2 regions of the Desulfonatronovibrio hydrogenovorans DSM 9292 genome follow, and region 2 is predicted to be linked to the other one. Evidence: predicted binding sites of a transcription regulator. Region 2 holds the regulator's gene; the other holds the start of a gene.
The links. Region 2 encodes sigma-54, which starts transcription at its own class of promoters, with help from an activator protein. Its sites were predicted from a motif close to CTGGCACGGNNNNTGCTT; they were not measured.
Positions count from the first base shown of each region.

Region 1: the regulator sigma-54 is predicted to act here: its motif matches at 1,347-1,364, upstream of nifH (nitrogenase iron protein).

Region 1 is NZ_JMKT01000002.1:20,459-35,589, reverse strand. Features, by position in the region: gene P771_RS15970 (LeuA family protein) at 1-970, opposite strand, end outside; gene nifH (nitrogenase iron protein) at 1,401-2,228, shown strand; gene P771_RS0100790 (P-II family nitrogen regulator) at 2,424-2,747, shown strand; gene P771_RS0100785 (P-II family nitrogen regulator) at 2,823-3,218, shown strand; gene nifD (nitrogenase molybdenum-iron protein alpha chain) at 3,367-4,998, shown strand; gene nifK (nitrogenase molybdenum-iron protein subunit beta) at 5,115-6,467, shown strand; gene nifE (nitrogenase iron-molybdenum cofactor biosynthesis protein NifE) at 6,555-7,931, shown strand; gene P771_RS0100765 (nitrogenase component 1) at 7,979-9,340, shown strand; gene P771_RS0100755 (radical SAM protein) at 9,491-10,753, shown strand; gene P771_RS0100740 (gamma-glutamylcyclotransferase family protein) at 11,432-11,836, shown strand; gene P771_RS0100735 (EAL domain-containing protein) at 11,879-13,114, opposite strand; gene P771_RS0100720 (ammonium transporter) at 13,583-14,836, shown strand; gene P771_RS0100715 (P-II family nitrogen regulator) at 14,891-15,131, shown strand, end outside.
Region 2 is NZ_JMKT01000008.1:488,972-504,102, forward strand. Features, by position in the region: gene P771_RS0103685 (PTS sugar transporter subunit IIC) at 1-529, opposite strand, end outside; gene P771_RS0103690 (PTS sugar transporter subunit IIB) at 540-1,004, opposite strand; gene P771_RS0103695 (PTS sugar transporter subunit IIA) at 1,008-1,433, opposite strand; gene rapZ (RNase adapter RapZ) at 1,463-2,392, opposite strand; gene P771_RS0103705 (PTS sugar transporter subunit IIA) at 2,368-2,817, opposite strand; gene hpf (ribosome hibernation-promoting factor, HPF/YfiA family) at 2,928-3,473, opposite strand; gene rpoN (RNA polymerase factor sigma-54) at 3,507-4,949, opposite strand; gene lptB (LPS export ABC transporter ATP-binding protein) at 5,065-5,802, opposite strand; gene P771_RS0103725 (LptA/OstA family protein) at 5,795-6,307, opposite strand; gene lptC (LPS export ABC transporter periplasmic protein LptC) at 6,419-6,955, opposite strand; gene P771_RS0103740 (KdsC family phosphatase) at 6,948-7,487, opposite strand; gene kdsA (3-deoxy-8-phosphooctulonate synthase) at 7,554-8,357, opposite strand; gene pyrG (CTP synthase) at 8,470-10,110, opposite strand; gene P771_RS0103755 (adenylate kinase) at 10,501-11,172, shown strand; gene P771_RS0103760 (hypothetical protein) at 11,247-11,732, shown strand; gene aat (leucyl/phenylalanyl-tRNA--protein transferase) at 11,851-12,537, opposite strand; gene clpA (ATP-dependent Clp protease ATP-binding subunit ClpA) at 12,534-14,765, opposite strand; gene clpS (ATP-dependent Clp protease adapter ClpS) at 14,766-15,080, opposite strand.

The DNA.
Region 1 (15,131 bases), on a different contig from region 2:
TGAGCTTGCCCTGGACAGCACTTTTTCCGCTTTTGGCCCCCAGCTGGATTTTTCTTTTCAAGTCCAGCTGTTCAGGGGCAAAAGGTTCGAATAGTTCAGGGTTTTTGTACAGAGCGTCTGCGTGCAGCCCGCTTTCCACGTGAAATATCTTTGAACCGACAATGGGCCGGTGCTCGTCTATTCTGATTCCAGCCAGGTCTGCCACCAGATCGCTCAAGCCGGGCAGCCAGGTCAAATCGTATTTTTGGTGGTCTGTCCTGAAAACCAGCCAGGCCAAGACCTCTTCCAGCCGGGCAATGCCTGATCTCTCTCCTATTCCCAGAACACTGACATCTGAGTAATCGCATCCAGCTGAAAGGGCTGACACGGCATTGGCTGTTGCCATGCCAAAATCGTTGTGTCCATGGAAGGCAAGGGGCATGTTCAGGGATTTTTTGAACCCGGCAATAATCCGGCCAGCACTGGTCGGCTCAAACAGCCCCACACTGTCCGAGAGTCTGATTCTCCATACGCCCAGATCCCTGGCCATCCTGGCTGTGTCCAGGGCAAAGGTGGGGTCAGCCCTGGATACATCCTCAAGCCCCAGGGAAATCCTGGCGGTCATCTCTCCGGCCTGGCTCAGGGTTTGTTCAAGACGCTGCAAAAGGGTGTTTCGGTTCAGCCCCAGTCTCTTTTCAATGTGTAAATCAGAAACAGGCAGGGCAGTATTGATGATATCCGGACCAAGGGCATCAGCCATTATCAGGTGTTTTACCCTGAACGGGGCCCACACGCTTATCTCCGGCTTCAGATCAAAGGCGGCTGTGTAATTGATAAGTTCCCGCAGCTGGCTGTCTTCTCCGGCCAGTCCCACTTCCACCTCATCCACACCCATCTTGATCAGCAGATTGAGGATCCTGAGTCTGGCCTGATTGCCGAGGTACAGGCCGAAGCGCTGTTCACCTTCTCTTAAAGTGGTATCTATAAGCATAAGTTTCTTAAAGCAATATTTGTGCCGCGATTCCGGTCCAGGTTTCTGCTCCTGCTCCAGGATCCGGTCTGATTGCCCTCCAATCTTCCGGTCATCCTGATCTGCTGGGCCTTGGTTCCCAAACTGGCGCTCATGACGAAGATCCGGTTCATCCATTGATTTACAGGTTCTGTCAAGTCTTAAGCAAAGCAGCCCCGTATTTTGAGCAGCCCTTAGCAGATGGACCAGAGTACTACACAGACTCTTCTATTTTGTCGGTCTGACCTACAATTTTGAAGTCTTTTATAGAGGCAGAGGCTGAAGCTGTTTTGAAGATAATGATAAAAAAACAATAAAAACAAGATAGTTATCTCCGGGATGTCCGGTTGTGGTCAGCATGGCACGTCCTTTGCCTTTTAGAGAGGTAAATTCAAACCAGGAGGAATTACTAATGCGTAAAGTTGCAATCTACGGAAAAGGGGGAATCGGAAAGTCCACCACAACCCAGAATACTGTGGCCGGGCTGGTGGAGCTGGATAAAAAGGTCATGGTGGTGGGTTGCGACCCCAAGGCCGACTCCACCAGGCTTCTTCTGGGCGGTCTCAGTCAGAAGACTGTTCTGGATACCCTCCGGGAGGAGGGTGAGGACGTGGAATTGGATGATGTCCGGCTGCCCGGATTCGGCGAATCTCTATGTGTGGAATCGGGCGGACCTGAGCCCGGGGTAGGCTGCGCAGGCCGGGGCATAATTACATCCATCAATCTTTTAGAGCAGCTGGGTGCATATGAAGAGAACCAGGATCTGGACTACGTGTTTTATGATGTCCTGGGGGACGTGGTGTGCGGAGGATTTGCCATGCCCATCCGGGAAGGCAAGGCCCAGGAAATCTACATTGTTGTGTCCGGGGAGATGATGGCCATGTATGCAGCCAATAATATCTGCAAAGGCATCAAAAAGTTTGCTGATGCCGGAGGAGTCAGGCTGGGCGGGCTGATTTGCAACAGCCGGGCCGTGGACAATGAAAGGGAAATGATCGCTGCTTTTGCCAAGAGGCTGGGCAGCCAGATGATCTACTTTGTTCCCCGGGATAATGAAGTGCAGCGGGCTGAGATAAACCGCAAGACCGTTATTGACTACAGTCCGGAAAGCGTCCAGGCCGGACACTACCGGAGTCTGGCCAAGGCCATAGACAGCAATGAGATGTTTGTGGTGCCGGACCCCATGCACACTGATGAGCTGGAAAAGATACTCCTGGACTACGGACTGCTGGACGCCTGAGGAGTGGCGGCTAATGGGGTCAGCCGGGCAAGACAGCCGGAAGTTCTGACCCGGGTGGTGAACAATGACCGGAACATCCAGTCAAAAGACCTGGAAAGCACATAAACCAATACAGTAACCCAGGGCATCCAAACGGCTCAGATGATCCATTGCCCTGAAACACACTGATAAGATGATAAACAGAGGAGAATCAAGATGCTTATGATCAGAGCCATAGTCAGGCCGGAAAAGACCACGGAAGTTATGAAATCCCTCCTTGATGCGGGTTATCCCGCCCTGACCAAGGTCGAAGTGGCCGGCCGGGGAAAGCAGCGGGGCCTGAAGCTGGGCCAGGTGGTGTATGATGAACTGCCCAAGGAAATGATCATGATGGTGGTTCCGGATGCGGACAAGGAGTTTGTAGTCCGGGCCATCATGGACAGCGCCCGCACCGGTGAAGGCAGTTTTGGAGATGGAAAAATCTTCGTTTCTCCGGTGGATGAGGTGTACACGGTTTCCACCGGGGTCAAGGAAGCCTGAGCAGGCAGCAACCAAAAAAACAGGAAAATTAAATTCATCAGGTGCCCAGTTCAGGCTGAGCATAAGGAGAGGATCATGAAAGAAGTTCTGGCCATTGTTCGGGCCAATAAGATCAATCAGACCAAAGAAGCTTTGGTGGCTGCCGGGCTGCCTTCCTTCACCGGCAGCAGGTGTGTGGGCCGGGGAAGACGCCCGGTGGACTTTGAGACCCTTGAGGCCTTGAACCGGGACCCGTCCATGGGAACGGACGTGTTGCCCGGCCTGGCCCAGGGAGCCAGGCTCATTCCCAAAAGGATGCTGAGCATGGTGGTTCCCAAGGAGAGGGTCAAGGAAATTGTAGAGGTGATCATCAAGACCAATCAGACCGGAACTCCCGGCGACGGCAAGGTGTTTGTCCTGCCGGTGAGCGACGTATTCAGGGTGAGGACCAGGGAAGAAGGCCTTGATGCCATTGATGAAATGAAAGGATGACCTCAAGACCTGACATTGCCTGCAGCTGGGGCTGACAACATACCGGAATATCAAACAGGTGCTCAAGTGTTTCCCCAGTTCCTGACCTTTTATTTATCTAACTTTTGTCCTGCTGATCCGGCAGAAAGGCAGAAAAACCGGAGGATGTATGTCCGACTTGAAAACTGGCCCGGGCGTAGACCTGGACGAATTCATTGAAGAAACAATCAGTATTTATCCGGCCAAGGTGGCCAAGAAAAGACGGGGCCATATGCTGGTCCGGGACGGGGGCCAAGAAGGTCTGAATCAGACCATCAATGCCAACGCAAGATCGGTTCCCGGGATCATCACCCAGCGAGGATGCTGCTATGCAGGGTGTAAAGGAGTGGTCATAGGTCCCTACGGAGACATGGTCCACATCACCCATGGTCCGGTCGGATGCGGATTCTACTCCTGGATGACCAGGCGTAACCTGTTCCGACCGGGACCGGACAAGAAAAATTATTCCCAGTACTGCTTTTCCACGGATATGCAGGAGCATGACATCATATTCGGGGGAGAGAAGAAGTTAAAACAGGCCATCAGGGAAGCTTATGAGACTTTCAGGCCCAATGCCATCAGCGTCCATGCCACCTGTCCGGTGGGGCTCATAGGCGATGATGTTGCAGCTGTGGCCAGGGAGGCGGAAAAGGAACTGGGAGTCAAGGTCCTGGCCTTTAACTGCGAGGGGTACAAGGGAGTCAGTCAGTCGGCAGGTCATCATATTGCCAATAACAGGCTTTTTTCGGACGTGGTCGGGACCAAGGACCAGGCTGTTGAAGGCTATTCAGTCAATGTCCTGGGGGAATACAATATCGGCGGAGATGCCTGGGAGATAGAGCGGGTCCTGGAAAAGTGCGGCATAAAGGTGGCAGCCACCTTCAGTGGAGACGGCAAATACGAAACCATGACCTATGCCCACATGGCTTCCCTTAACCTGGTCATGTGCCACAGATCCATCAACTATCTGGCTGAAATGATGGAGACCAAGTACGGCATACCCTGGGCCAAAGTCAATTTTATCGGGATCAGGGCCATGTCCAAGTCCCTGCGCAAAATAGCTGCTTTTTTTGATGATCCGGAGCTCACCAGCAGGATTGAACAGGTCATTGCAGAAGAGGAAAAGCTCGCCCTGGATGGCATTGCTCCGTACCGGGCCAGGCTTGAAGGCAAGACTGCCATGCTGTTTGTGGGAGGCTCCAGGGCTCACCACTACCAGGACCTGTTAAGGGATCTGGGCATGATTCCTGTGGCTGCCGGATATGAATTCGCCCACCGGGACGATTATGAAGGAAGACAGGCTCTCAAAGACATCAAGCTGGACGCGGACAGCCGGAATATTGAAGAGCTCAAGGTGAATCCAGATCCGGACAGGTACCGACCGAGGCTTTCACCTGAAAAGCTGGAACAGCTGGAAAAGGACAAGGTTCTGAAGAGCTATGACGGCATGCTCCCGGATATGCCCCAGGGCACTCTGGTGGTGGACGACATCAGCCATGTAGAACTGGAACGGCTCATCCTGACCTTAAAGCCGGACCTGCTTTTGTCGGGCATTAAGGACAAGTACATCATTGAAAAGTTCGGAGTCCCCAGCAAACAGCTTCATAACTATGATTATTCCGGGCCTTTTGCAGGCTACAGGGGAGCGGTCAATTTTGCCGGGGAGATCGACATGATGATCAACAATCCGGCCTGGAAGCTGGTTTCCAATCCGTTCAAGAGAAAACCCCTGCTCCAGGCCGGACTGGGTACTGATCAGTAACGCAGCCATCAAGGCCTATCCAGGGCCGGCCAGGAGCAGGAAACCTGTTCCTTAGTCATATTATTAAAACCAGAGTATCAAGGAGAAAGAAAGTGTTAAGCCATACACCCAAGGAAATGACCACCAGGCAGGCTCTAAGAGTCAACCCGGCCAAGACCTGTCAGCCCATAGGGGCCATGTATGCTGCCCTGGGCATCAACCGGTGTCTGCCTCACAGCCACGGGAGCCAGGGGTGCTGTTCATACCACAGGAGCCACCTGACCAGACACTACAAGGAGCCGGTCATGGCCTCCACCAGTTCTTTTACCGAGGGTGCCTCGGTCTTCGGCGGAAGCCCCAACCTGCGTCAGTCCCTGAAGACCATCTTTCAGGTCTATGATCCCGATGTGGTGGCCGTGCATACCACCTGCCTGTCGGAAACCATTGGAGACGACATACCCACCATTGTCAAAAAGGCCGCGGACGACGGCATCGTGCCTGAAGGCAAGTGGGTCATCCATGCCAGCACCCCCAGTTATGTCGGATCGCATGTGACTGGTTTTTCCAACATGGTCAAGGGGATGGCCAGCTATTTCACCAGGGAGTCGTCAGTCAAACACAAGGACCAGGTCAATATCCTGCCCGGTTATGTTGAACCTTCGGATATGCGCGAAATAAAGGGCATGGTATCGGAGATGGGGCTGAAACCGCTAGTCTTCCCGGACACTTCGGATGTCCTGGATACACCCAAGACCGGTGAATACCACATGTATCCCAGAGGCGGAATAACTGTTCCGGACCTGATGAAGACCGGCTCCAGCCTGCACACCATGGCCCTGGGGCAGTTTTCTTCGCTGGATGCGGCTTCCTATATGGATCACAAGGCTAATGTACCCTTCACCCTGGTGGACATTCCCATCGGGGTCAAGGCAACAGACAGGTTTCTGCAGGGGATCATGGATGCCACCGGGGCTGAACCCACCGGATCCATGCTGGATGACCGGGGAAGGCTGGTGGACATGATGACCGACTACCAGCACTACCTGTATGGAAAAAAAGTGGCCCTGTGGGGTGATCCCGACCAGGTCATAAGTCTGGCTGAATTCCTGGTGAGCATGGGTATGAAGCCGGTCTACCTGGTCACAGGGACCCCGGGCAAGGTCTTTGAAAAGAGGCTGACCTCAATCACCAGTGACGGCAATTTTGAACCGGTCATCGCCCAGAATCAGGATCTGTTTTACCTGCATCAGCTGATCAAGAATGAACCAGTGGACCTGCTTATGGGCAATACCTACGGCAAATACATTGCCAGGGCTGAGGACATCCCGTTTGTGCGCTACGGGTTCCCCATCCTGGACCGGGCCGGGCACAGCTATTTCCCATCAGTGGGATATCGGGGCGGAATGCATTTGCTGTCCACTATTGTCAACACCATTCTGGACCGCATGGACCGTGACGCTCCTGAGGAGCGGTTTGAGCTGGTATTATAGATGGGCCGGCCTGGATGAAATAGAGCAGCCTGGAAAAGCCGTAGACCAGAAGAATTCAGTAACCAAGCAAAAACAACAGGAAGCAAAATGGAAGCCAGGATCCTGAAGACAAGAAAAAAGCAGGTTTATGAAAAAGGCTCAGCAGCCTTTGACATGGAATGCAACAAAAACAGCCTGGCCGGAGCAGTCAGCCAGAGGGCCTGTGTCTTTTGCGGGTCCAGGGTGGTCCTGTACCCCATAGCAGATGCCCTGCACCTGGTTCACGGGCCTGTGGGCTGTGCAGCCTATACCTGGGATATCCGGGGGGCCCTGTCCTCCGGACCGGAACTGCATCGGCTGAGCTTTACCACCGACCTGCAGGAAAAAGACGTCATCTTTGGGGGAGAAAAGAAACTGCACCAGGCCCTGGTGGAGCTCATTGACCGGCACAGACCAAAGGCGGCTTTTGTCTATTCCACCTGTATCGTGGGCATCATCGGAGATGACCTGGAAGGGGTCTGCAAAAAAGTGGAAGCAAAAAAGGGCATCCCAGTCATCCCTGTCCAGTCAGAAGGGTTCAAAGGCAATAAGCGGGCCGGTTATTCAGCTGCCTGCAGGGCCATGTTCCGCCTGGTGGGCACTGGTGAAACCAGTGGCATACCCCGGGTCAGTGTGAATATCCTGGGAGATTTCAATCTGGCCGGGGAGATATGGATGATCAAGGAGTATTACCGGCGGATGGGGGTGGAAGTGGTGGCCTGTATCACCGGAGACGGCAGGGTAGATGAACTGAGGCGTTCTCATGGCGCGTCCCTGAACCTGGTCCAGTGTTCCGGGGCCACTGTTGAGCTGGCCAGGATGATGCAGGAAAAGTACTCCATCCCTTATAAAAGGGTCTCTTACTTTGGAATAGAGGATATGGCCCAGGCCCTTTATGATACAGCGGACTTCTTCAAGCAGGATGACTCCGGGATTCTGGCCCGGACCAGGGATCTGGTCCGGGAGGAGCTGTCCATCCTTCAGCCCGCCCTCCAGGAGTACCGCAGGGACCTGGAAGGCAAAAAAGCAGCCATATATGTGGGCGGAGCATTCAAGGCCTTTTCCCTGATCAAGTGCTTCCGGCACCTGGGCATGAAGGTGGAGCTGGTGGGCTCCCAGACAGGGACCAAAGAGGAGTACCAGGAAATGGCCGGAATGTGCGATCCGGGCACAGTGATTGTTGACGATTCCAACCCGTCTGAGCTGGCCCATTTCATCAAAGAGAGGGACGTGGACATTTTTGTGGGCGGGGTCAAGGAACGGCCCATAGCCTACAAGCTGGGAGTGGGGTTCTGTGATCACAATCATGAGCGTAAAAAAGCTCTGGAAGGTTTTCAGGGCATGCTCAACTTTGCCAGAGAAGTCCATTCCACGGTTATGAGTCCGGTATGGCGCTTTGTGCCCAGGAGGGCTGCCAGGTATGCCGGAGACGGACAAGAGACCTAGCCTTTTGGGGTACAGGAAAAGAAAAAATCAACCCAGGGAGAGTAAAGATGCGCGGAGGATCAGTTCCATATGTTTCCACCACCAATGCCTGCAAGCTGTGTACACCCCTGGGAGCCGGGGTTGCCTTCAGGGGAATAGAAGGCTGCGTACCTTTTCTGCACGGTTCCCAGGGGTGCGCCACATACATGCGCAGATATATTATCAGTCATTTCCGCGAGCCTGTGGACATAGCATCTTCCTCCCTGGGCGAGAGGGAAGCCATTTACGGGGGAGGACCCAACCTGATGCAGGGTCTTTTGAATGTCATGGATAAATACCAGCCCGGGGTTATTGGAGTTGCATCCACCTGTCTTACTGAAACCATCGGCGACAATATGCCCATGATTCTGTCCCAGTTTAAAAAGGAATTCCCGCGGCCGGACATGCCCCAGCTGATTCATGTGTCCACCCCCAGCTATGCAGGTACCCACATGGACGGTTTCCATGCAGCAGTCAAAGCGGCCCTTGTCCACCTGGTCCGGGAGTGTCCGGACCATTCCGGAGTGAATTTATTTCCGGGATTTGTATCACCAGCTGATATCAGGCATTTAGCCGGTATTCTTGATGATTTTGAGATTAGAGGCATAATTCTGCCGGATATTTCCGAGACCATGGACGGTCCCATCAAGGAGGATCTGGAAATGATTCCTTCCGGCGGTACCCCTGTCCGGGATATCCAGTCCATGGGTTCAAGCCGGGCCAGCCTGGAGTTTGGAGCCTGCATCAAAGATGAACTCAGTTCCGCCCTGTGGCTGGAAAAAGAGCACCAGGTTCCGGCATACAGGCTGGATATGCCCCTGGGACTCAGGGCTACGGACCGGTTCATGGATGTCCTGGCAGAGGTCAGCAAAAGACCAGTGCCCCGGAAACACTTCCTGGAAAGGGGACGGCTCATTGATGCCTATGTTGACGGGCACAAGTATCTATTTGGAAAAAAGTGTCTTGTATATGGAGAAGAGGATCTGGTGGTGGGCCTGGTTTCCCTGCTGGCTGAAATCGGGGTCAGGCCGGTGCTGGCTGCTTCCGGGGGCCGGAGTGGAAAGCTGGAGCAGGAAGTATCCAGAGTTTGTGCCGGAATACTGCCTGAACCTCCCAGGGTCCTTTCCGGGGTGGATTTTTACCAGATTGTGGAACAGGCCCGGGAGCTCAAACCCGATCTGGTTGTGGGCAACAGTAAAGGTTACCGGGTGGCTTCCAGAGAGTGGAATATTCCCCTGATCAGGGTGGGATTTCCTGTTCATGACCGGTTCGGAGCTGCCAGGATCAGACATCTGGGATATGCCGGAGCCCATGAGCTGCTGATGAGGATCGTTAATGCCATTTTGGACAAAAAGCAGACTGAATCAGAGATCGGCTACGGTTACATGTAGAGCCTGAATGGCAGTGGCTGCTGCCCGGTCCTGTCCAGGCCATGATTTTCAGGGATGATCCCGGAAGTCAAGGCTGCAAGGGCGGCCCCGGATGTTTCAGGCCTGCCAGGTTATCAGTAAATAACATAGTAAAAATACTGGAGAAAAAAAATGAGCAATCCGGATAATTCCAGCCACCCCTGTTTTAATGAGAAAGTCAAAGGCGGCTGCGGCCGGGTTCATCTGCCTGTGGCCCCCAAATGTAATGTCCTGTGCAATTTCTGCAACCGCAAGTTTGACTGTGTGAACGAGTCAAGGCCCGGGGTGGCCTCGGCCGTACTTTCCCCGGTTCAGGCCGTAACATATCTGGAAAAGGTCATGGAGAGGATGGGGAATATCACTGTGGCCGGCATTGCCGGTCCAGGAGATCCCATGGCCAATGCTCCGAAAACCCTGGAAACCATGGCCAGGGTCAGAAAGGCCTTTCCGGATCTGCTGCTTTGTTTGTCATCCAACGGTCTGCACCTGCCTGAACATGTCCGGGAGTTGAAAAGACTGGGATTGACCCATGTAACTATTACTGTGAGTGCGGTTGATCCGGAAGTTGGGAAAAAAATCTATGCCTGGGTCAGGGACCGCAAGGTAGTCTACCGGGGTCTGGAAGGTGCCGGGCTGATCTGGTCCAGGCAGCAGGAGGCCATTTCCAGGCTCAAGGAAAATGGAATGCAGGTCAAGGTCAACTCCATACTTGTTCCCGGGATCAATGACAGGCATATGCCGGAGATTGCCCGTACTGTTGCCGCACTGGGAGCTGATCTCTTCAATCTGATTCCGGTTTTTCCCAATCCAGGCACAAAGTTTGAGAACATAACCGAGCCTGGCAGGCATGAGGTTGATTCGCTGAGGGAAACGGCCGGCAGGTATCTGCCCCAGATGACCCATTGCCAGAGATGCAGGGCTGATGCTGTGGGGCTGCTGGACAGGGACAGGTCTTTGGAAATGGCACCTTTGGTCCGTAAGATTGCTTCCCAGGCTGCCTGTCCGGACCAGTCAAGGCCATATGTGGCAGCTGCCTCCAGGGAAGGCATGCTGGTAAACCAGCACCTGGGCGAGGCCAGGAGTTTTGATATCTGGGGTCAGAAGGAAGGTTCCTATGAGCTGCTTGAAAAAAGGCAGGCCTCGCCTCCTGGGGGAGGACCAGGCAGATGGCGTGACCTGGCCCGGATCCTTGGAGACTGCAGGGCAGTGCTTGTAAATGCAGTGGGAGAATCGCCCAGGCAGGTCCTTTCCTCCCAGGGGGTCCAGGTGGTGGAGACAGATGGCCTGGTGGAGGAAGTTTTGGAATGGATTTACCAGGGCAAGGATGTTTCCAGGCTTAAACCTGCCGGGGCCAAGGGATGCTGCACCGGCGGCCTGTTCGGAGGGTGCGGGTAGAACAGGTGGTCACAGGGATCCACCAGGAACCAGGCCAATGGCCTGCCAGGCCCGGGGTTGTAAAAAGTTGCGGTTAAAATGGCTCCTGGCCTGGATAGCCCTGGGCTGGACCAGCATCCTGATGGGCTTAACAAACTGTTGAAAATCTCCCAATGGCTGTGTTGCTCAAAAAAAGTGGATCTTCGACGTTAGGCGTGGAATTGCTGCTCACTGTTTTTTGTTTGCCCCGCTTTTGGCCGGGATTTTTCTAATATCCGCCAAAGGGGGATATCTGCCCCCTCCGGACTCTTAACTATTTGGTTTGAGGAGTTATGCGTATATTTTTTGATTGTAAGAGTATATGGAGAAACCAACCTGTTTTGCGGTCCGGTTTCCCCCTGTTTGGCGTATTTAAGAAAACTCACCAGCCTGACGCTCTTGGCATACAAAAAAAGTGAGCAGCTTGTTTTAAAAGAATCCACATGAAACGTCGGGGAACCTAAAAAGTTCAAACTCTTACGTATGGATAAGTACGCTGCGACCTTGAACTTTTTTTGTTTCCTGCACTTGGAATTTTTGAACAGCCTGCCTGATAAGGACTTTTTCACACTGTTAAGACCGGTTGGAGATAATAACCAGCTTTTGCCGGTCCACTCCTGAACCAGGACCGGGACAGGCTGATGAGCAGCGGAGAATATCATGAACCACCTGGTCTTTGTCTATGGGACCTTGAGACAGGGCTGTTCCAATCATGGCCTGCTTAAGGATGAGAAATATCTGGGAACCGCCAGGACAAAGGACAGGTACGCCCTATATGTTGACGACTATCCCTACCTGGTCAAGGATCAGCCCCGGTCCAGGGTCAAGGGCGAGGTCTATCAGGTCAGTACCCAGGGACTGGCCCGGCTGGACATCCTGGAAAACCATCCCGCCTGGTACAAGCGGGAAAAAATCCGGGTGTGCCTGGACATGGGAGAGGTAATTCTGGCCTGGATCTATTTTTTCCCGACAGCCAGGGGGAGGCTGGTCAGCGGGGGGGACTATCTTCAGAGCAGCCTTGGCTGCAGCCGAACCGGACATCAGGCCCTTAAAGAGGAAGAATAGGTTCAGCACCGGTCCAGGGTGAAAGATGAACTCATCTTCAGGCTAATCTTTTTCCCGCATGTCCAGGCACAGGATATGCTTCTGTCCGTTCCGGGTGCTGAAGGTCATGGATATGGTCCGGCACAGGGTTCCGGTGGCCAGGGATATATAGGGATCAGTTATGAACCTGTCCAGCCCGGCCTGGATGTAGACGTAATAATCTTTCAGACAGTGATCGTCCCCTTTTTCCGCCGGCCGGAAAAGAAACCTGCTTTTTCGCTCCCGGACAAAGCCCCTGTTGACTACAGTGGGTGAAACCTGCCTGCCTGACTCATCCAGCACATAGGCACATTCAATCACTTTACTGGACTTGATCATTTTTTTGAGCTGGCTTTCCAAGTCCATATCCTGGCCACTGCTGAGCCCGGAAAGGATAGAAAAACTTAAGGCCTGGTAGTTGCTGAATTTTTGTTTCCTGGCCTTGATCCTCTTAATGACGCATTTGAAAAAACCATCTCCAGTCTCTCTGATTTTATCTTCAATTTTGTCAAAATCTACATCGAGAATATTCTGGGGTCTGGCGAAAAAATAGCCTTGAAAAAGGTCGGTCCCCAATTCCAGAGATTTCAGGACCTCCCGGGGGTTTTCAGTTCCTTCGGCCAGGACCATGACTCCAAGCTGATCAGCCAGCTTGACCACGGCCTTGATGATTTCCTGTTTGTAGAACTGGGAGTGAATGTCCTTGATCAGGGAGCGGTCAATCTTGATGATATCCGGTTTAATGATTGAGACCCTTTCCAGATTGGAATGGCCGGCCCCGAAATCGTCAAGGGCTATGAGAAAGCCGTGCTCCCGGTACATGGAAATGAACCTGCACAGCTCGGAAAAATCCCTGACCCTTGATTCCACCAGCTCAATGACGATGTTCCTGGGATCGATTCCATGATCCCTGACCATCCTTAAGAAATTCCCTGACCCCACTATTCCCTTGTCAACCATTGAGGTGTCAAAGTTGATGAACAGCAGCAGGTCCGGATGCTGCTGGTGAACCGGCCTGAATGCAGTCAATGCGGCCTTTCGGCAGGCCCTGTCTGTTTCTACTGTTTTGTCAAAATGCTCTGCAGCAGCAAAAAGAAGACAGGGCTGGACGAGGTTTCCGGATATGGGATCCAGGCCCCTGCTCAAGGCTTCCAGGCCGATTATTTTTTTCTTTTTTATGGATACCACAGGCTGGAAATGGGTCATCAGGCTCTGTTTCCGGATTATAAGATCAAGGTTCAAGTCTGGGGTGGTGGGCATGATACTGAAGTCCTGAATGTTAAATAAGGGTTGTCTGATTCAGGCTTGGGGCTAGCAAGGTTCGGGCCATTGTCCAGTAGGGCCAAGGGCTTTTCCCGGGCTGGGCCCTCTTTGCCCCTGGGGTCGGGGGGTGGCTTTGGAATGGCAGTCTCGGCCTGGACCATCACATCCCTTTCAATGTTTTTTACAAAAATGTCAGGTCATTTTGGGCCTGGGAAAGATAAGTCTTAAAATTCAATATATTGCCTCTTTGGCATCATCATTGCTTTTTAGGGAGGCATGGGTTTAGAAAAAATAAATCAAGGAGGTTGGGCATGGATACTTTTCTTATTTATGTCAATAGATATCAGCTGATATGGTAGGTTAGCAGCTTATGTCCGGCTGATTGGCTGGAAGCCATTCCAGGGCGCCGATTTGATTTTTATAGATTGAATTTACAAAAATGAACATTTTAAGGAGGAGATGAAGATGGAACACTTGCTTGAGCTCAGCTATGCATTGGACACATTTTACTTCCTGATTTCAGGACTGCTGGTCATGTGGATGGCGGCCGGGTTTACCATGCTGGAATCAGGCCTGGTCAGATCCAAGAACACGGTGGAAATCCTGACCAAGAACATAAGTCTTTATTCCATTGCCTGCATCATGTATATGATTGTAGGGTACAATATCATGTACGGGGAAGGCGGTTCAATCATCCCGGGCATCAGCTTTTTTGTGGGCGGGGACAATACCGTGGCTGATGTGGTGGCTGGAGGAGCTGATGCTCCGTATTACTCAAATATTTCGGATTTCTTTTTCCAGGTGGTGTTTGTAGCCACGGCCATGTCCGTAGTTTCCGGGGCTGTGGCTGAACGGATGAAGCTCTGGGCATTTCTTTTGTTTGCAGTGGTCATGACTGGTGTGCTTTATCCGGTGCATGGTTACTGGACCTGGGGCGGGGGTTTCCTGGATGAGCTGGGTTTTGCTGATTATGCCGGTTCAGGTATCGTGCATATGGCTGGTGCTTCAGCTGCCCTGGCCGGGGTGCTCCTGCTGGGGGCCAGAAAAGGCAAGTATGGTCCGGACGGGAAGATAAACGCCATTCCTGGAGCCAATATGCCCCTGGCCACCCTGGGGACTTTCATCCTGTGGATGGGCTGGTTCGGTTTCAATGGAGGATCAGAGCTCAAGGTGTCTGACGTAGAATCAGCCAATGCCGTGGCCATGGTCTTTGCCAATACCAACCTGGCAGCAGCTTCGGGCATGGTCTTTGCCCTGATTACCTCCCAGATCAAGTTCGGCAAGGCTGATCTGACCATGGGTTTAAATGGTGCTCTGGCCGGGCTGGTGGCCATTACTGCTGAACCCAGTTTCCCGTCCATGCCTCTGGCCTGCGTTATCGGCGCTTTGGGCGGAATAATTGTTGTCTTCTCCATCGTGGCCCTGGACAAGCTGAAGATCGATGATCCAGTGGGTGCGATTTCAGTCCACGGTGTGGTTGGTGTGTGGGGACTTCTGGCGGTTCTCTTTTCTCATCCTGAGGCCACCCTGTTCGGTCAGCTGGCCGGCATAGCAGTCATCTTCGGCTGGATGTTCGGAACAAGTCTGGTTGTCTGGGCTTTGATCAAAGTGGTCATGGGAATCAGGGTTGACGAGGAAATGGAATACCAGGGCATGGATATGGCTGAATGCGGAATGGAAGCATATCCGGAATTCGTCCGCTCCAAAGGCTCCAAATAGTCCCTGGGAATCAGCAATATCAAGTCAACAATATATATTAGCGGAGGCATAATTATGAAAAAGCTGGAGATCATCACCAGACCGTTCAAAGTCGATGAAGTAAAGAATGCACTGACCAAGCTGAACATCAAGGGCATGACCCTGACCGAGGTCAAGGGTTTTGGCCGGCAGCACGGACACAAGGAAGTCTACAGGGGTGCGGAATACCAGGTGGATTTTCTGTCCAAGGTCAAGATGGAGATTGTGATTGATGACGACCTGGTGGAACGGGCTGTGGAAGCAGTGGTCCAGGCTG
Region 2 (15,131 bases):
ATGGGCTCAAATGCTCATAAATAAAGACCAGGCCGTATATCGCAGCAGTTCCCACGGTCAGATAAATCAGCAACAGCTGGATCAAGGATGAATTGATCATTGACTGGGGATTATAGCGCGCAGCAGTCTTTCTACTCTGCTGGAGAATGATATTGTAGTTCTTGTTCTGGGCTTTACGCTGTTTGCCTTCAAGAATTGAGAACAGGATGGCCACGGGTATGGTCATGACCATGATCGGGAATATCTGAGAAGTGTCTGACAGGCTGTATATTTCCACCACCACCATGGTGGCTGCCACGCAGAAAATGGCATTGGGAGGAATAAAAGTTCCGGCCGGGATCAGGTCAATCCAGAGCAGTTCAAAAAAGGCTGCCACATACATGGTCGGAAAGATTTGACCTGTTAGCAGGATTATGAAAAAACCCACCACCAGAGGCCGGTCCAGGAAGCCTAAGTTTAATGAAAATCTGGTCAGGGAAAACAGAGCAAAAAAAAACCGCTCAGAAATATCGTCCAGTGGGGGCCTAATACTTCATAATCTACCATTCATCCACCTGGATCTGTTTATGGGGTACACATCTGAAATCAAGTTTAACCCCCTTTTTGCTGAAGAATTTCAGGCAGGAGGAGTCGTCCCGGCTCAAAGCGATATGGGAACATATTTGTTTTTTGCCTGGTCCGTAATGAAGATTGCCGATGTTGATGGAAGAGAACATGAGCCCCTTTTCAAAGGCTTGTCTGGCATCGGAACACTTGGAAAAAAGAATGAACAGCGAGGACATCCTGTCATTGAATTCTTTTCTGATCAAGTCAATGGACTCATTAACCTGGGCAAAGATAATCTCAACCCCCTGAGGAACTGCCAAACCCATTATTTCCTGTCTGATCGGGTCTGAAGCTAATTCGTCATTAACTACCAACAGGCTTTTGGTCCTGGTGAAAGGGATCCAGGTTTCAATAACCTGTCCATGAATGAGACGATTGTCTATGCGGACCCAGAACATGACTCATCCGGCCTTTTTGGCTGTCCCTGGGATCTGACGTTTCAAGACGTCACCTGCCACCAGGATGCCCTGTTTGCCGGCTCCTTTTATTTCCTGAGCCAGGTCCTGCAGTTTTCTGGTCCTTCCGCCCAGAGCCTTCAGGAGCATGGGCAAGTTGACCCCGGTAATGACCTCTGTTTGTCCGTGGCTTAAAAGAGACAGGCTGATATTGGTAGGGGTTCCGCCAAACATATCGGTTAGAATGAGGACTCCATCACCCCTGTCCAGTTCCCTGACTTTTTTCTTTAATTCTTCAATGATTTCGTCCATGGGTCTGGAAACGTCCACACCAAGGGCATGGCAGCTTTCTTTGTCCCCCATGATCATTGAAGCGGCACTGAGCAGACTTTCACCGAAATTGCCGTGTGTAACCAGAATTATCCCGATCATATCCTTTCCAGAAAAGATTATCCGGCACGTCAGCCCAGGTTGAGATGCCGGTGTTCGATGGAAACCAGATATCCAAGATTCTTGAGAAAAGGGGAAAGAGCTTCGACCACAGCCACTGAGCGATGTCTTCCTCCTGTACAGCCCATGGATATGGTAAGCCTGTATCTTCCTTCATCAGCGAACATGGGCACAAGGAAATTCAGATACTCCTTGGTCCTGGTCAGATATTCCGCTCCAGGGTTCCGGGCCAAAACATATTCTGCGATGTTTATGTCCTTACCTGACATGGGCCGCAGGTCTTTGTCAAAAAAAGGGTTTGGAAGAAATCGGAGATCAAAAACCATATCTGCCTCTGAAGGGACTCCGTATTTGAAGCCAAATGAGATGAGATGGACCCTCATTCCTGCAAAGCTCTGATCAAGACACTCCCATTTTTCCTGGATAACCCGGCGCAGATCATGGATGGAGAATCCGGAAGTGTCAATGACTAGATGGGCATCGTTACGCATCAGCTCCAAGACATCTCTTTCCTGATCCAGGGCCTGCTCAAGGCCAATATTTCTGGACTCTAAAGGATGTGGGCGCCTGGTGGTGGCGTATCTCCTGACCAGGACGCTGGCCGAGGCTTCAAGAAAGATGATCTGAAGGCAGGTCCCGGCGTGGTCCAATTCCTGTCTGACCTTTATCCAATCTGTGGCAAAGTCAGGTTGACGCAGATCCATTCCAAGGGCAAGTCCCCGGTAATTTTTGGGATTCTCCCGGGCAAAAAGAGCAAGGATGGACGGAACAAGACTGACTGGCAGACCGTCCACAGTGAAAAATCCCAGGTCTTCAAAGACATTGAGGGCAGTGCTTTTGCCGGCCCCGGACAGCCCGGTGACAATGAGCAAAGGATATTGGCCAACAACAGACGTTTGCTGCAGGCCGGGCTGAGTCATGCCTTGGTTATCAGATTCCATAGCTCTTCCCTGTCTTGAGCCCGCATAAAGGACTCTTTGAAAGTCGGATCCTGCAAAAGTCTTGATATGTAGGCCAGGATTTTCAGATGCTTGCCAGCGCTTTTTTCAGGAGCCAGGACCATGAAAAAAATGTGGACCGGTTTATGGTCAAGGGCTGAAAAATTCACTCCCCTGAGGCTTCTTCCAGCCACCAGCAGGACCTCTTCCAGGTCGTCAAGCTTGCCGTGCGGTATTGCTACGCCTTCTCCAATACCGGTAGTACCAAGATTTTCCCTGGTCAGCAGGACATCATACACCTTGTCCAGGCTTAAAAAGTCATATTTCTGGACAAGCGGGGCTATCAGCTCGGCCAGGATCTCGTTTTTGGAGCCAGACGATAGTTCCGGGATGATCTGGTCTATATGGATGTATTTATCTAAGTTCATTTATATCTCAATAAGCTATGCGCCTGTCGCAGACCATTTGTCTGCGACAGGCGAACTGTTGGGATGATGGTTGACTGGTCTGGTCAAGACAGAAGGCGTCCTTGATTCTTTTATGCCCCGGGATCAATAAAGCCGAAATCACCGTTTTTGCGCCTGTACACCACATTGATCCTGTCTGTATCAGAATTGAGGAATACCAGGAATTCGTAGTTAAGGGATTCCAGCTGCATGGCCGCTTCATCCAGAGACATGGGTTTGGGCTCGTAGTGATCAGTTGCCACTATGCTGGGTTCTCTTTTGCCGCTGTCAACCGGGCCGAAACTGACAATGTCCATTCGGACCTGCTTTTCCCTGGCCTTTTTCTTTTTGTCTTTGACTTTGCCCCGCTGTTTTCTAAGCTGGGCCTCAAGCTTGTCCAGGCTCAGGTCAACGGTTGAATACATGTCTTCAGTATCTTCAGTGGCTGAAATATGGATGTCCTTGGCTGTGAGGATTACCTCAGCGATGTGTCTGAATTTTTCTACCTCAAGGTTGACCTGAAGCTCCGCAGTATTGATCTCGCTCAGGTACTTGGACAACTTGTCATATCTTTCACGAGCGTATTTTTTCAGATGTTCAGAAGGCTCAAAATTCTTGAAGTTGAATTTGATCTGCATGCTGATCCTCCTTTCTGTATGGATTGATAAAAATCAGAAAAATTTTTTTCGTCTGGAAGATGAAGGGATTTTCAGGGCAGCCCGGTACTTGGCCACGGTCCTTCTGGCAATATTCACATCCAGTTCTTTTTTAAGATTGGTGGCAATGGCATCATCGCTCAGGGGCTTTTTGGGATCCTCCGAAGCCACCATTTTCTTGATGGCAGCCTTGACGCTCTCTGAACCTACTGTTCCGCCACTATCCATGCTCAGGGCACTGTTGAAGAAAAACTTGAGCTCAAACAGGCCAAAAGGGGTGGACACATACTTGCTGGTGGTGATCCTGCTTACAGTGGATTCGTGCATACTGATATCTTCGGCCACTTCCTTAAGGATCAACGGTTTGAGCCTGGTGACTCCGTGAACAAAGAATTCTTTCTGAAATTTGAGGATGCTTTCCATAACCTTGTAAAGAGTTCTTTGACGCTGGTGCAGGCTTTTCATCAACCATATGGCTGAGCGGGTTTTTTCCTGGAAGTAGTCGATTTCCTTTTTGTTCTTCCGGTCTTTTGGGGCCTGGTTCAATGACTCGTAAAAAGGGCTGAGCTGGATTGATGGAAGGCCGTCCTCATTAAGGACAATTACAAAGTCGTCCTCGTATTTGTATACATAGATATCAGGGCTGATATATATTACATCTTCGCTTCCGTAACTTGAGCCAGGGAAGGGATCCAAACTCTGCAGGACTTCAATGTACTCCTTCATGAGTTCCTTGCTGATCCGGAATTTCTTCAGCAGGGGAGCCAGACGGTTCCTTTCAATGTCTTCCAGGTGTTCGGTAACAAGCTCGATAAGAATCGGGTCAGTTTCATTTAAGGCTTTGAGCTGAATAATCAGACATTCCCTGAGATCCCTTGCCGCAACCCCAACCGGGTCAAAATTCTGGACCTTGGCCAGGACTTGATCCACCAGAGATTCCTGAACACTGCAGGACCGGCCGATTTCCTCGACAGTGGCCTTCAGATAGCCCCTGGAGTCAATGTTGCCGATAATTTCCTCTCCGATCCTGGTTTCATCAGGAGTCAGGTTCTGGAGATGAAGCTGCCACATGAGATGACCCTCAAGGGATGGTTTGGCAGAGTACCTTGCTTCATAGCTCTGCATTTCCTCTGGTACTTCCCATTCCCTTGAACCGGACTGCTTGGAGGTACTGGAAAATTCTCCCAGATAATCTTCCCAGTCAGCGTTATTAATGATCTCTTTTTCTTCGCTGGTCAGCTTGGCTCCCTGGTCCTTGTCGTTGAGGGCCTGTCTTTCCTGCTCTTCCTCGGAAACTGGCTGTAATTCTTCCAGCATGGGATTTTCCAGCAGTTCCTGCTGGACAACCTCCAGCAGTTCCAGCCTGGAAAGCTGTAAAAGTTTGATGGCCTGCTGGAGCTGGGGAGTCATGACCAGCTGCTGAGTGAGCTTGAGGTTTTGTCTTAGTTCCAGGGCCATAGATTCATCCGGAAAATAAAAGGTTGATTAGTGATCCGCTTCTGGTTCTTTAGGATATGTTCAGGCATCAAGAGGCCGGCGGAATAATTATATATTATGATGATCCATCTTGGAATTACAAGCAAAAAGATTCCCCCAGGTAAATGCTTCTGGCCCTGGTATCGGCAATGATTTCTTCAGGCACTCCATCCAGAATGACCTGCCCGTCATGTACGATGGAGGCTCTGTCGCAGATGCGCAGGGTTTCCCTGACGTTGTGATCGGAAATGAGGATGCCGATATTCTTTTCTTTCAGCCGGAGGATTATTTTCTGAATGTCGTCCACTGCAATGGGGTCGATACCGGCAAAAGGTTCGTCAAGCAGAATAAATTTCGGGTCCTTGATCAGGGCCCTGGCGATTTCCAGACGCCTGCGCTCCCCGCCGGATAAAAAGGAGGCTTTTTGATGGGCAAGTTTAGAGATTCCCAATTCATTCATCAGTTCTTCAGCTTTTTCTGTCCGTTTTTTTTTATCCTTGTGAGTGTATTCAAGAATCAGCATCAGGTTCTCCTGCACAGTCAATTTCTTGAAAATGGAGCTTTCCTGGGGCAGATAACTGATGCCAAGGCCGGATCTCCTGGACAGCGAAAGATTGGTTATGTTTTCTTTGTCAAAAACAACCGAACCCTTGCTGGGGGAAATAATGCCCACCAGCATGTAAAACGTCGTTGTCTTGCCAGCTCCGTTCGGGCCCAAAAGGCCGACTATCTGACCCCGTTTAATGTCAAGGGAAATTCCTTTGACCACCAGTCTCTTGCCGTATTGCTTGTGAACGTCAACAGCTCTGTAACTATGAGCCTGATTCTTATTCATCATTATCTGAACCCGAGTGAAAAATAACCCTGACCCTTCTGGACGGCCCACTGAGTACTTCTGATGTATTGTCTTGCATGTTGAGGATGATGACTTCACCTTCAACACTGTTCTGGTTCTCCAGCAGAACCGGATTTCCTTCCAGTCTGGCTGTTTCGTGGTCTGGGTGATAAGTCAGGGTCTGGCTTCGGCCCTCCCTGTTTTCGCTTTTAATGAGCACATCTCCCTTGGCAATTATCTTTTCAATATTGTCCTGCTGGTCATCTCCAGCCTGGCCCGAATCCTGGTCAGGCTTTAGAAAAACGTGCAGCTCGTTGGACCAGAGTTCGAAGTCGGGTCTGACAACATGAACATTGCCACTGAAGATCACAATGTTTTCCTGACCGGCGTAGGTCATCTTGTCCGATGTTATGTCGGTGGCAGATCTTTGCTCAGCCATGGCCGGAAGTGCAAATAAAAAACTGGTTAGACCTGTGATGAGCAGAAATAAAAAATTTTTTTTCATTGGATTTCCTGAACAAGCCGGACAAGATCCGGTTTTCAGCCGCTGCAGGGAAGCTGCATCAGTCTGATGCCTTAATGTTTAGGATATTGGAGAAGTTTTTGCAACAGGTCATCAGTGCAGGCGGGTGCTGACCCCACCCAGAGCAATTACCCGGTCCTCATCCAAAAAGACGTGCGCCACAGGACTTTCCATCATGATTCCTCTTCCTCTGAACTTTACGTTGTTTTCCAGAAGGATAAAACTGTCATCAGCCCGGTAGGTGGCCTTGTCTGAATCCACAACCATACCATGATGCTCGGCCCGGACACTTTCCCTCAGATGGATCACCTCTTCTGTCTGGTCGTACCGCCCATGAACAGCCCTGATAACTAGAGGCCCATCATCATTTCCGGCAAAATAAGTTATCTCCGGGCTGGTAAGGATCAAAACATCTTCATCCCTGAGATAGCCGGCTTCAGCAGAAACCAGTTCCCAAAGGGACTTTCCCTGTTCACCCCGGACCAGATGAAGATCAAGGATATTCAGGTCAACCTCCATCTGTCTGCTGATGTCAGTGATTCTTGGTCCTGGTCCCTGCTGCCAGAAGAGCACAAAAAGAAAGAACAGGACCCCAATGCTGAAAATGGCAGGCGCAATTTTTTTAATCATGAAATGATATCCAGTTCTGCCATTGGTTTTCAAGGTCGCCCCGAGATTCAAGGATGAACATGATTGCCTCCCTGACTGCTCCGTTTCCTCCTGGAGCCGAACTGATCCATGCTGCCAGGTTTTTTATTTCCGGCTGGGCATTGGCCACAGCCATGGGCAAACCAACTTCCAGCATGGGGGAAGCATCTACCCAGTCATCGCCGAGATAGGCCATTTCATTGCAGGAAATGCCTGTATCCCTGGCCAGGTTTTGAATCAAAGGGAGTTTTCTAGTGAATCCGTGAAAGTAGTGTTCAATGCCCAGTTCCCTGACCCTGGTTTCCACGGCTGAGGAACTGAGGCCGGTCATTACAGCCAAGCCCAATCCGGCCGACTGCGCAAGCTTTATTCCCAGTCCGTCCTGGACGTTGAAACGTTTGGTAATCTTGCCCTGGTGGTCATAATAAAGACCTCCATCGGTCATGACCCCGTCCACATCCAGGATCAGGATCTTTATTCTGGCTGCAACAGCCCTGATGCCCTGTTTGGTCATAGGTTTCCTGTTCCGGCACTGTTTTGATCAACCGGACTCCGTAAAAGTCTGTTTTTGGTGACAACCTCAGGATTGAGCAGCATGCCTTATGTTGAGCAAAGTTTTGACCAAAGGTTTCAGACGGTCCAGGGGCCATGAATTTGGTCCATCGCACAAAGCCTGATCTGGATCGGGATGGACTTCCATGAAGATCCCCCTGGCCCCGGCAGCAGCAGCTGCCTTGGCCAGAACCGGAACAAATTCCCTCTGACCGCCAGAGGAACTGCCTTTGCCCCCTGGAATCTGGACTGAATGGGTGGCATCGAAAATCACAGGAAATCCCAGGTCCTCCATAATCTTCAGGGACCTGAAGTCCACCACCAGGTTGTTGTATCCAAAGCAGGTTCCCCTTTCTGTGAGCCAGATCCGCTGGTTCCCGGCAGAACTGATCTTGTCCACAGCCTGACTCATATCCCATGGCGCCAGGAATTGTCCTTTTTTAATGTTGATGATTTTTCCGGTCCTGGCAGCAGCCAGCAGGATATCGGTCTGCCTGCATAAAAAGGCCGGGATCTGGATTATATCTGCAACCTGGGCTACAGGCTCAGCCTGGTCCGGTGAATGGATGTCAGTTATTACTGGCAGCCCGGTTTTGGATCTGATCTTTGAAAGCCACTCCAGTCCCTGGTTTATTCCGGGACCGCGAAAGCTCTGTCCTGAGGTCCGGTTGGCCTTGTCAAAGGAACTCTTAAATACAACCGGTACCTGCAGGCTCCGGCTGACTTCAGCAATGGTCTGGGCTATGTCCAGGGCTTTTTCCAGGCCTTCCAGGACACACGGTCCCAGGATCAGGAAAAAGTTTCTCCGGCTGGCAGTGAAAATATCAAGCATATCGTGGTTCACCTCAATTTATCCGGGCTATGAACGGGATACTTCCCAGCTTTGTTGTCGATATTGTCAGATGCAGGGCTTGAGGCTTGGTTCATTGGTCCTGCAAGGGGTCTTAGCCAGCCTTGCCAGTCAGACTTGAGGCCCGGACAAATTCCCTGAATAAAGGATGAGCATGCATGGGATTGGACTTGAATTCCGGATGAAACTGGCAGCCCAGAAACCATGGATGATCCTTAAGTTCAATTATCTCCACTAGGCACTCATCTGGAGACTGGCCGCTGAAAACCATCCCATGTTCCTCAAGCCTTGAAGCATACTCTTTATTGAATTCGTATCGATGCCTGTGTCTTTCCATAATATGATCGGTCTGATACGCTTCAAAGGCCCTGGTATCCGGTTTGATTACACAGGGGTATGCTCCCAGACGCATGGTACCGCCTTTTTCGCTCTTTTCACATCTTTTCTGGAGGACATTGTTCCTGAAATCGAACCATTCTTTAATCAGATAAATGACCGGATGAGGGGTGACAGGATCAAACTCCTGGGAATTGGCCAAGTCCAGCCCGAGCACGTTGCGGGCATATTCAATAACTGCGCACTGCATGCCCAGGCAGATTCCGAAAAATGGGATCTTGTTTTCCCTGGCGTAACGGATGGTCAGGATCTTTCCTTCAACTCCCCTGGATCCAAATCCTCCGGGGACCAGTACTCCCTGCAGTCCTGCCAGTTGATCAGCAACATTTTCCGGGGTGATGCCATCTGAGTTGACATATCTGAGCACCACCTCCCGCTGATTCTCCAGTCCGGCATGTACCAGGGATTCGTGCAGACTCTTGTATGATTCCTTGAGGTCTACATATTTCCCGACAATAGCTATGTTTACCTTGGGACCGGGGTTGTGCAGGCGAAGCACAATATCCTCCCATTTCTGGAGGTTTGGATTTTTAGCTGGCAACTTGAGCATGATGGCTATCTTCTGGTCAATTCCCTCTTCATAAAAAGCCATGGGGACTTCATAGATGCTCTTAACGTCTTTGGCTGTAAACACGGCATCCCGGTCCACATTGCAAAACAGGGCGATCTTGGATTTTATGTCTTGATCCAGGTCCACTTCTGACCGGCAGAGGATTATATCGGCCTGGATTCCGATGCTTCTCAGTTCTTTGACGCTGTGCTGGGTGGGCTTGGTTTTAAGTTCCCCGGCGGCCTTGATGTAAGGGACCAGAGTCAGGTGGATGTACAGTACATTTTCTTTTCCCAATTCCCCCCGCAGTTGCCTGATGGCCTCCAGAAACGGAAGGCCTTCAATGTCTCCGACAGTACCTCCGATTTCAATGATGGCCACGTCTTCACCGTTCTGGGCTACGCTCTTGATGGCATCTTTGATTTCATCGGTCACATGGGGGATGACCTGGACAGTGCCGCCCAGATAGTCGCCCCTGCGTTCTTTGGTGATGACCGAGTGGTAGATGCGGCCGGAGGTGAAATTGTTAATCTGGCCCATGGGCTGATCCAGGTAGCGTTCGTAATGGCCCAGATCCAGATCGGTTTCAGCTCCGTCATCGGTGACGTAGACTTCTCCGTGCTGGAAAGGATTCATGGTTCCAGGATCGACATTGATGTAGGGATCAAGCTTCTGAATGGTGACCTTGAGCCCCCTGGCCTTAAGCAGGGCTCCGATGGAAGCCGCAGCCAGTCCTTTGCCCAATGAAGAAAGAACCCCTCCAGTAACAAAAATAAATTTGGTTTTCATCAGCTCACTCCACCTTTAACTTGAAAGTTGTTTCTGACTATATTTTAGATGCTGAGTCGTAAAATAAATTAGTCCAGATCAGAATCAGGCTGCACTCAAGTCCGATATTGCAGGGCTGAGCCTGGCTCGGCCGTATCTGATATGGCTGGCTGGTTGTTATCAACGGCTGGTTGAAGCAGGAAGTCCGCAGGAAATCATGCTCTTGTTCCCGGCCCGGGCAATGAATAATTAAAACACCCAGCGACCGGAATTCTTTTTATCCCAACAGGAACTAATTGCCAAGCACGAGATTTTCAAGGGTAAAGTAAAAAATGAAAACTATGGTGTTTATTGACAGACAAGCCTGCAGCAGGTACCTTTTGTGAAATTTTTTTCAAGGAGGTTTTTACATTGAACATTCTAATTTTTGGTCCCAATGGAAGCGGCAAAGGCACACAAGGATCCCTGGTCAAACAGAAGTACGATCTGGCCCATATTGAGTCCGGAGCGATATTCAGACAGCATATCGGTCAGGGAACCGAGCTGGGCAAGAAAGCCAAAGAATACATTGATAGAGGCGAACTGGTGCCGGACGACATTACCATCCCCATGGTCCTGGCGACTCTCCAGGAAAAAGGGAAGGGCGGCTGGCTTTTGGACGGATTTCCCAGAAATATCGTTCAGGCCCAGAAACTCTGGGAGGCTCTGGCTGAAGCCGGAATGAAGCTTAATTATGTGATTGAGATTCTGCTGCCCAGGGAAGTTGCCAAGAACAGGATTATGGGACGCAGACTCTGCGCTAATGATCCCAATCACCCCAACAATATCTTTATCGACGCTATCAAGCCCGACGGAGACAAGTGCCGGGTTTGCGGTGGAGAACTCAAGTCAAGATCAGATGACCAGGATGAGCAGGCCATCGATAAGAGACATGGTATTTATTATGATGCCAAGACCGGTACTCTGGCGGCATCATACTTTTACAAGGACCTGGCTCCCAAGGAAGGCTTTAAATACATTGAACTGGACGGAGAAGGAACCATTGATTCCATCAAGGACACCCTCCTGGCCCAGCTTGACTAGTGTACCCAACTGATTTTTGAGAAAGGGTCCTGTTTTCTGCGGGGCGCCATGGCGCCCCTTTTACCGGAGATTCCATGAAAAAAAATATTGCTGCTGCCAGGAAGACTCTGCCTCTGGATCGGGCCTATGTTGTAAGCGTGGTGATCAAGTCCTTCAAGGGAAGGAGAAATGTGGAAGTACATCTTTACCGGCCGACATGGAAAAGATCCGAGGAGGACAGCTGTAATTGGGAACTCATCCTGGGCGGATCTCTTCAAGGCAAAGAATCTGATCTGTCCAAGTCCAGAAAGGTAGTGATGGAATCTTTTACCGAGGAAGAACGTGATATCCTTGTGGATTACCTGGAAGGCCGATATTCGGCCAAGCTGGCCGCAATCAACAGCATGCCCCTGTCATTTCCGGTTCCTCCAGGTCTGAATCCCTTGTCCGGGATGCCGGAAAACGAAAATCTTGGAAGAATCAGGTTTGACCAGATTCCCAACTATCCTCTTTCCTTTGCTGTGCATGGGGTTTATGATTTGAGCATGCACTCGCCAATCCTGACCAGCGAAGAAGTTTAACCTCCTTTTTTCTGCGAATCCAGTGAACAGCTACGATTGAGGCAGGTTAAGGCCTTTTTTTGCGATGGACCATAGTTGTATATGGTTCAGCAGTGGTTGAGAAGTTTGGCGCAAAAAATCAGGCTCGATATGACCATTTGCCGGGAGCAGGATTCTTGATGATGGCTTGACCGAGTAAGGTGAGAAAATCGTTTCTAGGAATTTCCTTTGCCCCGAATCTGAGCATGTGTTCAGTGGTCTGCTGACAATCCATAAAATGAAATCCCAAGGCTTCAAGAAACCGGACAAGATGGATCAGGGCAACCTTGGAAGCATTGGATTCCAGATAAAACATGGATTCGCCAAAAAAGGCCCGGCCCAGAGCGACCCCGTACACCCCGCCCACCAGTCTGGACCCATTCCAGGCTTCAAAAGAGTGGGCAATTCCGGCCCGGTGCAGGCCGACATAGGCGCTAATCATTTCAGGAACCAGCCATGTGCCGTGTCCGTCGGATCTGGGGACAACTGCACAGGATTGAATGACCTCTTGAAATGATGTGTCCGCGGTAATGCTGAATTTGCAGGAATTAAGAGTCCGGCGCAGGCTTCTGGGAATGTGGATTTTGTCGGGGTACAGGATCAGTCTTGGGTCTGGAGACCACCACAATACTGGCGAATCAGGGCCATACCAGGGAAAGATTCCCTTGGAATAAGCAGCCACCAGTCGAACAGGGCTTAAGTCCCCGCCAATGGCCAGAAGGCCGTCAGCATCTGCCAGGCATGGATGTGGAAAGGTCGGATCCCTGGAAAGAAAAAATACACTCACTTGATTTTCAGCCGATGATTCTTTCGGTCCATTTCCACTTTGATGGTGGATTTTTTCTTGATGCTTTCTAAAAGCAGTCTTTCGGCCAGAACATCCTTGATTTCCTCTTGGATAACCCTGGACAGAGGTCTGGCCCCGAAAATCGGATCAAACCCTTTTTTGGCCAGCCAGGTTCTGGCCGGTCCGGAAAGACTCAGAGTGACCTTTTTCCCCTTTAGTTGGGCATTGAGCTCATCAATGCTCTTGTCAACAATAAGCTCCATTACCTTGAGACTCAGAGGTTCAAAAGGTACTATGGCATCCAGGCGATTCCTGAATTCCGGGCTGAAAAGCTTTTCCACGGCCAAAAGGCCTTTGGCTGTCAAATCTTCCCTGCCTTCTTTGCCAAATCCGATATTTTTGGAACTCATCTCCCTGGCACCGGCATTGGATGTCATCAAGAGAGTAACGTGCCTGAAGTCGGCCTTTCTGCCGTTATTGTCCGTCAGAGTGGCGTAATCCATAATCTGCAAAAGGATATTGAACATGTCGGGATGGGCTTTTTCAATTTCGTCCAGGAGCAGAACGCAGTAGGGACTTTTACGGACAGCCTCAGTGAGGAGCCCTCCCTGGTCAAAGCCTATGTAACCCGGAGGAGCACCAATAAGCCTGGCAACAGCATGTTTTTCCATGTATTCGCTCATGTCAAAGCGAAGAAATTTGATGCCCAGGACCTGGGCCAGCTGTTTGGAAAGCTCGGTTTTACCCACTCCTGTGGGGCCGATCATGAGGAAATTACCAACAGGTTTGTTTGGTTCCCGTAATCCGGCCCTGGAGCGTTTGATGGCCTTGGAAAGCATCTCCACTGCCCGGTCCTGGCCGAAGATGACCTTTTTTAGCTCCTGGTCAAGCTCCAAAAGCCGGTCTTTGTCTGAGGCTGATATCTGTCGGGCCGGTATCCTGGCTATGCTTGCAATGACCTTTTCGATATCTTTGGGTGTGACCTGTTTTTTTCCCTTTGAAGCCCCTTCAAGGACATGGATGGATCCGGCTTCATCCATCACATCAATGGCCTTGTCAGGGAGAAAGCGGTCATTGATGAATCTAGCAGACAGGTCTACAGCAGCCTCAATTGCTGAAGGCATATATTTAACCTGATGAAATTCTTCATAATATGGCTTGAGTCCTTTCAGGATGTCGATACTTTCCCTGATCCCTGGTTCCGGGAGTTCGATTTTTTGAAAGCGTCTGGAAAGGGCCTTGTCTTTTTCAAGGTGGTTTTTGTATTCTTCATAGGTGGTGGATCCAATGCACCGGATTTCTCCTGAAGCCAGCACAGGCTTCAGGATATTGGACGCATCCATTGACCCGCCGCTGGTGGCCCCGGCCCCGACAATGGTATGGATCTCGTCAATGAAAAGGATGGCCCCATCTATCCCTTTGAGTTCGTTGATTACGCCCTTAAGTCTGGCTTCAAAATCTCCCCTGAATTTGGTTCCGGCCAACAGGGCACCCATGTCCAGGGCAAAAATTCTGGTCTCCAGAAAAGAAGGCGGAACCTTGCGACTGGAAATTTGAAGGGCGAGTCCCTCAGCCATTGCAGTTTTTCCCACTCCTGGATCTCCGACAAAGATGGGATTGTTTTTTCTGCGGCGCAGCAAAACCTGGATGACCCGCTTCATTTCCTTTTCCCGGCCTACAAGGGGATCGATCAATCCCTTGCCAGCCTTTTCAACCAAGTCTTCAGTATACTTGGCCAGGAAGTTTTTTTCACTCTTTTCCTTGGGCTTGCATCCCGGGCAGGAGGATCCAGGCTGATCAGACTCCATTTCATGGGAAATATATTCCAGAACATCCAGGCGGGTCAGTCCCTGGGTGCGAAGATAGTATACGGCAAAGGCCTCCTCCTCTTCAAACATGACCGCAAGAAGGTCTCCCACCTGGATCATATTTTTTCCGGCCGACTGAACATGACCCAGGGCTTTGTGCATAACTCGCTGGACACCAATGGTCTGAACAATTTCCCTGTCTCCAGATGGAGGCATGACCTCAAGGTGATCCAGGAAGAACCGCTCAAGCTGATTTTTGAGCTTGAACATGTCAATTCCGCAACCGGTCAAGACCTCTTTGCCCTTGTCATCCAGAAGGTATGCATAAAGGATGTGTTCAAGGGTCAAATATTCGTGATGCCTGACCTTGACCTCGCGGATGGCCCTGGCGATTATTCTCTCTAGTTCCTTGCTTAACATTTAAACCTCTTCCATTGTGCATTTCAAAGGGTAACCCTCTTTTCTGGCCATGTTTTTAACCGCAACAACCTTGGTTTCAGCCACTTCGGCCGTGTATACTCCACAGACTCCGATTCCGTTTTTATGGACATTGAGCATGATCTGGACAGCTTCGCCTTCGGTCTTGTTAAAGACCGTCTTCAGGACATGAATCACGAAGTCCATGGTAGTGTAATCGTCGTTGTGCAGTAAAACCTTATACCTGCGGGGCTGGGCTATTTCGTCTTCAGAGGTTGTGTCCGGCGATGTTCCGGCCTCGGTGATCTCTTTAGTCATGGTAAGAAAGCGTAATATTTTTTGGGAAAAAGTCAATGTGAAGCCGGGGCA